Regions from separate parts of the Comamonas sp. E6 genome, predicted to be linked through region 2. Evidence: predicted binding sites of a transcription regulator. Region 2 holds the regulator's gene; each other region holds the start of a gene.
What was found. Region 2 encodes LexA, which represses DNA repair genes until DNA is damaged. Its sites were predicted from a motif close to ACTGTATNNNNATACAGT; they were not measured.
Positions count from the first base shown of each region.

Region 1: the regulator LexA is predicted to act here: its motif matches at 2,045-2,062, upstream of recA (recombinase RecA).
Region 3: the regulator LexA is predicted to act here: its motif matches at 1,337-1,354, upstream of CSE6_RS17825 (PA0069 family radical SAM protein).

Region 1 covers NZ_BBXH01000007.1:245,978-249,251, forward strand. Annotated here, with positions in the region: gene CSE6_RS05435 (hypothetical protein) at 1-153, opposite strand, end outside; gene recX (recombination regulator RecX) at 216-692, opposite strand; gene recA (recombinase RecA) at 878-1,987, opposite strand; gene CSE6_RS05450 (MarR family winged helix-turn-helix transcriptional regulator) at 2,126-2,617, shown strand; gene CSE6_RS05455 (response regulator transcription factor) at 2,744-3,274, shown strand, end outside.
Region 2 covers NZ_BBXH01000009.1:71,629-74,902, reverse strand. Annotated here, with positions in the region: gene CSE6_RS08555 (hypothetical protein) at 9-254, opposite strand; gene CSE6_RS08550 (hypothetical protein) at 674-1,033, opposite strand; gene lexA (transcriptional repressor LexA) at 1,262-1,933, opposite strand; gene CSE6_RS08540 (asparaginase) at 2,016-2,999, shown strand.
Region 3 covers NZ_BBXH01000020.1:18,148-21,421, forward strand. Annotated here, with positions in the region: gene CSE6_RS17815 (acyltransferase) at 1-536, shown strand, start outside; gene rnk (nucleoside diphosphate kinase regulator) at 599-1,006, opposite strand; gene CSE6_RS17825 (PA0069 family radical SAM protein) at 1,361-2,518, shown strand; gene CSE6_RS17830 (tripartite tricarboxylate transporter substrate binding protein) at 2,638-3,274, opposite strand, start outside.

The sequences.
Region 1 (3,274 bases), on a different contig from region 2:
CATCAGGCGGGAAAAATAGAACACGGCCGCGCCGCAGCCCAGCACCAGGGCCAGCAAGGCACCCAGCATCAGGCCGCCCAGCAGCGATTTGCCGGCACTCAGGCCCACGCGCAGGGCGGATGGGGAATCAGGGGGTTGCGAAGCAGTCAGCACGTGGGTCCCTCCGGTGTAAGAAGCTGTTTCCGCCGCAGGCGGGCGGGGACCGGGTGGCCGCCTCAGTCCTCGTCCTCGCTGTCGGGTGCAGGGGAGTATGGGGCATCGCGCAGCACGCGTGAAGCCACGCTGGACGAAAAGCCGCGCGACGCCAGAAAGCGCAACTGCCTGGCCTTTTCCTTGAGGTCGACGGGCACGCTGCCAAAACGCTTGCACCACAGCTCGCGCGCGCGCTGCAGCTCGCTGCCGCGCAGCTGCTCGCCCGCCTGGCGCACGGTCTCGTCATCAAGCCCCTTGCTGCGCAGATCATGCACCAGACGCGCTGCGCCATAACGGCCGGCCTTGCTGCGCAAGACAGACTCGACCACGCGCTCCACGCTGATGAAGCCCCGCTGCTCCAGCTCGTCGAGCACGGCATTCAGATCGTCGCCCTCCTCCACATGGGCGGCCAGCTTGCGCTGCAGCTCCAGCCGCGAATGCTCGCGCTGCGCCAGCAGCTTGAGGGCGCGGCCCTTGAGTGAAAGTTTGGCAAAGCTCACGACGCATCTCCAGAAACAAAAAGGCGCAGGACGAACCTGCGCAAAGATGGCAAACCTTTTGAGCAATGAGGCCCGCACTCAAACACTGGCGCTCACCAAGCCAGGGACATCAAGCAGGGGCCGCACCCGCAGCGAGGATGTAGTCCCCTTTCGCGAAAGGCGCATGGCGCCTCAGGGTGACTGAATCAACCTTCAATCACGCCGTCCTTGTCCACCTTGCCCTTGCCGCCCTTGGCAGGCTTGGCTTCGGCAGCCGCAGCACCGTCCACGGGCAGCAGCTTGATGCCCAGGCTTTCGCGAACCTTGTTTTCGATCTCAATGGCCAGCGCGGGGTTCTCGCGCAGGAATTCACGCGAGTTGTCGCGGCCCTGGCCGATTTTTTCGCCGTTGTAGGCATACCAGGCACCGCTCTTTTCCAGAATCTTGGCATTCACGCCCATGTCCAGGATCTCGCCTTCGCGGCTGATGCCTTCGCCAAACAGAATGTCGAACTCTGCAGTCTTGAAGGGGGGCGAGACCTTGTTCTTCACGACCTTGACCTTGGTTTCGTTGCCGATGGCCTCGTCGCCCTTCTTGATGGTGCCGGTGCGGCGGATATCCAGACGCACGGAGGCATAGAACTTCAGCGCATTGCCGCCGGTGGTGGTCTCGGGCGAGCCGAACATCACGCCGATCTTCATGCGGATCTGGTTGATGAAGATGACCATGCAGTTGGTCTTCTTGATGGTGGCCGTCAGCTTGCGCAGGGCCTGGCTCATCAGACGGGCCTGCAGGCCGGGCAGGGCATCGCCCATCTCGCCTTCGATTTCGGCCTTGGGCGTCAATGCGGCCACCGAGTCGATGACGATCAGGTCAACGGCACCCGAACGCACCAGACTGTCGCAGATTTCCAGAGCCTGCTCACCGGTGTCGGGCTGGCTGATCAGCACGTCGCTGAGGTTCACGCCCAGCTTCTGGGCGTAGCTGGTGTCCAGCGCATGTTCGGCGTCGATAAAGGCGCAGGTGCCGCCCTGCTTTTGCATCTCGGCAATGACCTGCAGCGTCAGCGTGGTCTTGCCCGAGGATTCGGGACCGTAGATTTCGATCACGCGGCCACGGGGCAGACCACCTACGCCCAGCGCGATGTCCAGACCCAGAGAGCCGGTGGAAACGACCTGAATGTCTTCGATGGCCTCACCTTCACCGAGCTTCATGATGGTGCCCTTGCCGAACTGCTTTTCGATCTGGGCCAGGGCTGCAGCCAGGGCTTTGGCTTTTTCGCTGTTGGCGTCGTTGGTCTTGGCGATGGCGTTCATATCAGGCTCCGAAGTAGGTGAATGACTGTCTGTGGCCAGTCCTGTTTTTGCATTCAGGCTGGATGCTTGAACAGTAGTTTAGATGCGGATACTGCAGATTTATTTAAATATTTAGTCAGTTTGCCTTACTATTTATCCATGTCAGAAATCGCCCCTGTCACCCCGCCCGCCGATGCCTGGCGCCAGACCCATCTGGGCCGTTTGCTGGGCCATGCCATGCGCCGCTTCGATGCGCGCGTGCTGCAGCTCATGGCGCGTGCAGTGGAGGTGCCGCTGGCGCTATCCAATCTGGCGGCGCGCGACAAGGTAGGAGCGGCCCATATCCACATCACGCGCCATCTGTCGCTGGCTGGCGACCGGCTCACCGATCTGGCCGACAAGGCCGGCATGACCAAGCAGGCCATGGCCGATCTGGTGGCGCAGTGCGAAGCCTGGGGATTGGTCACGCGCGAGGCCGACCCGCATGATGCGCGCGCCAGGCGCGTGCGCTTCACCGATGCGGGTCTGGCCTGGCTGCAGGCTTTTCACGACGCCGTAAGCCAGGCCGAGGCCGAATTTCGCGAAGCCGTGGGCGCGGATGTGGCCACCGTGGTCGCGCTGGGCCTGGAAGCCTATGCCGAAGGCTACTGAGATTCTGTATTGACGCCTTCTTGACGCCTATGAGCGGCTGTCGAGAATTGCCCCGAACGGCCATGAGCCATCCCTACAATGGCAGCAAAAGTGCAAACAGGCACACATAACAAGCAGGAGACACACATGCGCATACTGATTGCCGAAGACGACCAGGTGCTGGCGGATGGCCTGCTGCGCACGCTGCGCAGCTCGGGTGCCGTCGTCAGCCATGTGGCCAACGGCAGCGAGGCCGATACCGCCTTGCTGACCAGCAGCGAATTCGATTTGCTGATTCTCGATCTGGGCCTGCCAAAGGTGCACGGCCTGGAAGTGCTCAAGCGCCTGCGCGGGCGCGGCGATGCGCTGCCGGTGCTGATTCTCACGGCCGCCGATTCGATCGAAGAGCGCGTACAGGGCCTGGACTATGGTGCGGACGACTACATGGCCAAGCCGTTTGCGCTGTCCGAGCTGGAAGCGCGCGTGCGCGCCCTCACGCGTCGCGGCATGGGCGGCGCCAGCTCCACCATCAAGCATGGCCCGCTGGTCTATGACCAGACCGGCCGGGTCGCCACCATAGACGGCAAGATGGTGGAGCTGTCGGCGCGCGAGCTGGGCCTGCTGGAGGTGCTGCTGCAGCGCGCGGGCCGCCTGGTCAGCAAGGACCAGCTGGTGGAG
Region 2 (3,274 bases):
GAGTTGTTTCATTCCTCGGGCGAAGGGGGAACGCGATTGAGGATTTCGCCAGTGGCCTCTATCTCGAACTGCTGTGGATTGAGCCAGTTGACCTCCTGGTGATCGGCAGTTTCAAAGTAAATGGCAGACGGGCGTATGGAGACGCCATGCGGCATGTCGACCTCATCAAAGCTCTGATAGACCAGAATCAGGCGCAGGTTCCCATTGGCGTCTTTGGCCTGTATGTGCTGCAAGAGCTTGCGGTAGGCACTCATAAGACGCCCTCGTTGACATGTGTATATGAATGTTTCCACTGTCGAAGAGGTGCCGCAATACCCTGATCCGGGTATCCGCTCTGACGCATATTCGCGCCTGACAAGGAGTTTAGAAGGCTGCGAGGCTTGTGCGAAATGCGTTTCGGCGGACAGGCTCCTGCAGAGCATCAGTAAAAAATTTACATGGCGATCCAGATCGTTCGGCGCCAAGGCAGAGGGTCTGCTTTGGCGATATCGAGTTTTTCGCCTATGCACTGCTGGCAGAGTCGTCTGGCGTCATATCTGCCAGCCAATGGGCCAAGAGCGCTGAAATGGCTTCCTGTTGGATGCATATGGAAGCTTTGTTGCTCCGCCTGCAGGCCTATTGCGGGTCGGGCTCGGGGCCGCATAAGTGCAGGCCGTCAAACCTCACTGTGCTTTCAGACTTGCGGGGCTGTTTGCTCATGAAGTGCCATACGCTCCAGCGCTGCGCAGACATCGGCCATGCGGCCCGAGATCAGCAGGCATTCGGGCTGACTGTGCGGCTCACGCTGCACGATCTTGAGCAGTCGCGGAGCGCCGACCTGCGCAGGTTCGGCGGTCATCGGCACATGTAGCTGGGCGGCTGCAACGGACTGAATGCGAAGCGCATGGCCGGCGAGACGGCCGCAGCTGCGGTTGGCGCGCATGAAAGGAATGCCGATCCGCGTTGCCTTCGGCCCACGGGCATTGAGGGAAGCAGGCTGCGTGGCGGCTGCGCCGTCCTCGCCGCACCGCAAGTCCGGGGGGAAAGATTGCATGGACGACAGGCTTTTCAGGGTCCGGCGTGTCAAAGACTGCAGTGATGTGGCGAATCCCATTTGGCAACTCCTTTGATGACCTTGCGGCATGGATAAAGGCAGGATTGCGTTCTTCAGGCAAAGCTCCGCCCAGGGAGAAGCTCAACGGCTTCGCGCCTACCACCTGGGCTTGAGAGGGAAAGAGGCTCGGTGCCTCCGCTGCATGGACGGAGGGACGCCGTCTGCCCGTTACATGAACATGCTGTTGCGGATAAGGCCTACGGCCAGGCCTTCGATGGCGAATGGCTCTTCAGGATCGACGTGAATGATCTTGTAGTCGGGGTTCTCGGGTAGCAGCTCGATGCCTTGAGGCGTGCGCTTGAAGCGCTTGACGGTCACGTCGTCACCGAGGCGGGCCACCACAATCTGGCCGTTGCGCGCTTCATGCGTAGCCTGTACCGCCAGCAGGTCGCCGTCCATGATGCCCGCGTCACGCATGGACATGCCGCGGACCTTGAGCAGGTAGTCGGGCTTGGCGGCAAACAGGCTGGGCTCGACCGAATAGCTCTGATCGATATGTTCCTGGGCCAGAATAGGCGAGCCGGCAGCGACGCGGCCGACCAGAGGAAGCACTAGCGGGGCCAGGGCCGTGAGCGGCAGCGCAAAGCTGGTGCCGCGTGCCGCATTGATGGTGCGCACGGTATCGGCGCGCAGGCGAATGCCGCGCGATGTGCCGCTGACCAGATCTATGACGCCCTTGCGGGCCAGTGCCTGCAAATGCTCTTCTGCAGCATTGGCCGACTTGAAGCCGAAGGTGCTGGCAATCTCGGCCCGGGTAGGGGGCGCACCCGTGCGAGCGATGCTGGACTGGATGAGGTCCAGAATCTGCTGCTGGCGGGGAGTGAGCTTGGGGTGGTCCATGGGCATTCCTTGATCGATCGATGATGAATACTGTGTGTTCATCCAGTACCTGTATTTTTAATCAGTTTGAAGAGGACTGCAAGTGGAACGTGACAAAAATATCGTCATCCTGGGCACCGGTGGCACGATTGCCGGTGTCGCCGAGCAGGCTGGCACCAGTGTGGGCTACCGTGCGGCCCAGTTGGGCGTGGCCCAGCTGCTGCAGGCCGTGCCGGACCTGGAACGCGTTGCTGCTGCGTCGCTGCAGACGGAGCAGCTGGCGCAGCTGGACAGCAAGGATATGGATCACGCGACCTGGCATGCACTCGCACTGCGATGTGCCGAGTTGCTCGCGCGTGATGATGTGAGCGGCATCGTCATTACCCACGGCACGGACACGCTGGAGGAAACCGCCTGGTTTCTGCAATGCGTTCTGCACCCGGCAAAGCCCGTGGTGTTGACCTGTGCCATGCGCCCGGCCACAGCCATCTCGGCCGATGGCCCCGGCAATCTGCGCGATGCCGTGGCCTGTGCGGCCGACATGCAGGCTGCGGGCCGCGGTGTGCTTGCCGTGGTGGCGGGCCGGGTGTTCAGTGCGCGCCAGGTGCGCAAGGTGCATCCCTACCGTGTGGATGCCTTTGATGGCAGTGGCACCGGCCCGCAGGGCTGGGTGGAAGAGGGACGGGTGCGCTGGGCAACGGGCGGGCTGCCTAGGGCTGCTGCGGCTGGCTTGCCTGCAATCGCTTTACCGCCCGCAGGTCAATGGCCCCAGGTGGAGTTGCTGCACAGCCATGCGGGCTGCAACAGTGCCGTAGCGCTGGCGGTGATGCAGGCCTGGTATGCGGCAGGCGTGCGTGCCGTGGTGGTGGTCGGCACGGGAAATGGCACGGTCCATCAGGCATTGGGGGCAGCCCTGGACTGGGCGCAGGCGCAAGGCATGGCTTTGCGCATCACGACCCGGTGCGAGGAGGGGCAGGTGGTGCAGGCCGAGAGAGCGGGGGATGGCCGTGTGAGCAGCCTGCCGGCGGCCAAGGCCAGAATCAGCCTGATGCTGGAGCTGATGGGCTGGCCTCGCGAATTGGGTTGATGCTCTTATTATGAGAGCTGCTGGTCTGTGTTAATAAAGAGTATTTATGGTGTTTTGGTTTGAAATCTAATGAATTTAGGCGTAGGCAGCTATGAATATTGATGGCTGCAACGCCATCCTTGGTGGAGCTTTCCTGCACCGGGCTGATGCCAGCCTGAAGGCCGGGAGCGCGAGCTTCAAAAACAAAAAAGGCCGGTGAAGACACCAGCCTTTTTTTCCCAGAGATGCCTGGCCGCGAAAGTCGGCAAGGCTCCATGAGCGAGTGATCAGGGCGA
Region 3 (3,274 bases), on a different contig from region 2:
TGAGCTTCAATCTTGATGCAGACCTGGATGTCTGGGCGATTTATTTCATGGGTGCCTATGGCATCGGCATGATGGCCTTCTGGGCAGTGGCGGCAGACAAGCGCCTGACGGCCTGGAGCTGGGGCCTGCTGATTGCTGCTCTGATCATCGGCGCGCTGGTCTATGAGTGGCGCGACCGCATTTTTCTCGCCGGCGTGACCGCGATGCTGCTGATCGTTTGCATGCGTACCGAGGTCATTGCCCGCTGGCAGGGTTTTGCGCCGCTGCGTCGCCTGGGAGAGATTTCCTACTCGGTATTCCTGATTCACTTTTCCATCTGCCTGCTGGTCAACGCAGTGGTCAACCATTTCTGGCATGGTTCGGTCACAGCCGCCGTGGTGGGCATCCCGTTTGCCTTTGTGCTTTCACTGACTGCCGGCTACGCGCTGTATCAACTGGTGGAGCGCCATGTTTCGTCATGGAGTCAGGCCCTGCGCTGGCAGGCAGGCTTGATTGGCGCGGGTCTGCTGACCACCATGCTGGCCGGCTTGCGCTGAGTCTGATCCAGACAACAAAAAAAGCAGCTCCGGTGAGCTGCTTTTTTGTTGGGTGAGCCGGTTCAGCGATGGAGCTCGCCCGCGCTTTCGGGCTGGAACTCGATGGCATCCACGCGCACGGTTACCTGACCGGTAGGGCTGGGCATCTTGAACTCATCGCCCACCGACAGGCCCAGCAGGGCGATGCCTACTGGCGCAAAGATGGAGACCTTGTCGGCGCTGCCATCCATATCCTTGGGGTAGACCAGTGTCAGCGTATTGGTCTTGGCGATCTCGAGAATGGTGAAGCGCACGGTGGAGTTCATCGTCACCACGTTGGCGGGTATTTCTGCGGGGTCGAGTACATCCGCGCGGTCCAGCTCCGCCTCCAGTGCATCACGGCCGGGGAACTGGCTGTTGTTCTTTTCCAGCAGCGATTCAATGCGATCCAGGTCCAAGGAGGACAGAGTGATATTGGGCTTGCGCTCCATGTAGTAACTCCCTTGCGAGATGGTGTGGTTGGCGCTTTGGCGTTGCGCAAACGGACAAAAGCCCGGGCAACGGTGTTGTCCGGGCCAAGGCATTCAGTGAAAGGCACCAACTTGGTGCATTGAAGGGATTGTCGGCGCTGAATCGCAAACTGCCAAGCCATCTCGCACTCACTGAGTGCGGATTGACTTTGAACTTGCTCTAGTTAATGGAGCGTGCTAAGCCTGTAGAACAATGGGCGCAGTCATTTTCTATCCAGATCTGACTCACTCAACCCTCACCGTATTGACCGGGATGCAGCCATGGTCAGTGCCCATTTCTTGCAATGAATAACTGTATTTATGTACAGTTGTTTTATGAAGAAACTTGCCTCATCCTCTGGACTGGAATCCATTCGGACCGATGTGCCGGTGCGGCTCATCAAGGGGCGAGGGGCTGCCAGCCAGATCACGCACCGGTTTGCACGGGAGCTGCGCCAGGGTTTCGATGACGGCTGGGGCAAGTCCGAACAGGATGAAGGAAGCGAAGAGGGTGAGGAGGTCAAGACCTGGTGCACCCATCTGGAGTGGGAGCGGGCCAAATCAGCCCTGAGCCGCCATGAATCGCCCGATCTGCCTTTTCATCTGGGGCTTAATCCCTATAGAGGATGCGAGCACGGATGCATCTATTGCTATGCCCGGCCCACGCATGGCTATCTGGGCTATTCGCCGGGTCTGGATTTCGAAACCCGGCTGATTGCCAAGCAGAACCTGCCCGAGGTGCTGCTCACCGAGTTATCCCGGCCCAGCCATGTGGCGGCCCCCATCATGCTCGGCTCGGTCACGGACTGCTACCAGCCTGTGGAGCGCGAAGTCGGGTTGACGCGCCGCGTGATAGAGGTCCTGGCGCAGGCCAGGCATCCGTTTTCCATCGTCACCAAGGGCAGCGGCATCGAGCGCGACCTTGATTTGCTGGTGCCGCTGGCACAGCAGCATCTGGTGGCCGTTTATGTGACGCTGACCACCTTGCAGCCCGAGCTGGCCCGGCAGCTGGAACCACGCGCAGCTGCGCCGCATCGACGGCTGCGCATGATTCGGACCCTGAGCGAGGCAGGCATACCCGTAGGCGTCAGCCTGGCACCGCAGATTCCGTTCCTGAACGACGATATGGAGCAGGTGCTGGCTGCAGCCAGCGAGGCCGGTGCAAGACAGGCTTTTTATGCAGTACTGCGTCTGCCGTGGGAAGTGGCTCCGCTGTTCAATGAATGGCTGATGCTGCACTATCCCGAGCGCGCCCAACGCGTGATGGAGCGTGTGCGGGATCTGCATGGGATCAGCGAAGCGGGCAGAGCCGACGGCAAGGTCTACAACAGCAGGTTTGGCCAGCGCATGAAGGGAACGGGCGCCTGGGCCGATATGCTGGCGCAACGCTTTGCACTGGCCTGCCGCAAGCTTGGGCTGAATCGTGAGCGTGTGCAACTGGACTGCGATCAGTACCATCATTCCTTGCTGTCGCCGCAGCAAAGTCTTTTCTGATGTTTTGTCTCAGCCCGTTGCGTGCCGACTCGGAACGGGTCGACGCAGCGAGCTGCAGCTGCCCGGTTGCAAGAAGCCGGAATCTGGCGTGACTCCGGCCTTTTGGACACCTGAACTGACTACTGAGCTTGGTAATCAATGGACTTGAGCAAGGCCTGCTGGCGCTGATAGGCCTTCTGCAGTTCGCTCATAAGTGCTTCCGGGGTCGCGTCGGTGCCCGACTCCATGCCCATGTCCCTGAGCCTGGCTTCGAGCTGGGGCTGCTTGAAATACTGCAGCGCGATCTCTCTGACCTTGGCCTGCACATCGGCGGGGATATCCGGGCGCGACCAGACGCCGAACCAGCTCACCTCGGAAAGTTGCGGGTAGCCCAGTTCCTTGAAGGTGGGCACATCGGGCAGTTGCACCATGCGCGTGGGGTAGTTCACGGCCAGCGGCTTGACCTTGCCGGCCTTGATCAGCGGCAGGGCCGTGGTGAGCCCGTCCATCATCAGCGGCACATGGCCGCCCATCAGGTCACTGAGCGCCGGAGGGGAGCCCTTGTAGCCCAGGTGCTTCATCTTGATATTGAGCAACTGCCCCAGCAGCATGCCCGAGGTATGGCCGCGCATGCCCGTGGCATACGAGGCAAAGTCCAGTCCGTCGGCCTGCTTTTTGCCGTAGTCGCCGAGTTGCTGCAGATTACTGGCCGGGAAGTCCTTGTTGGCAATCAGCACCAGACCGTTGCGGCTGAGCTGGGCCAGGGGTTTCAGATCC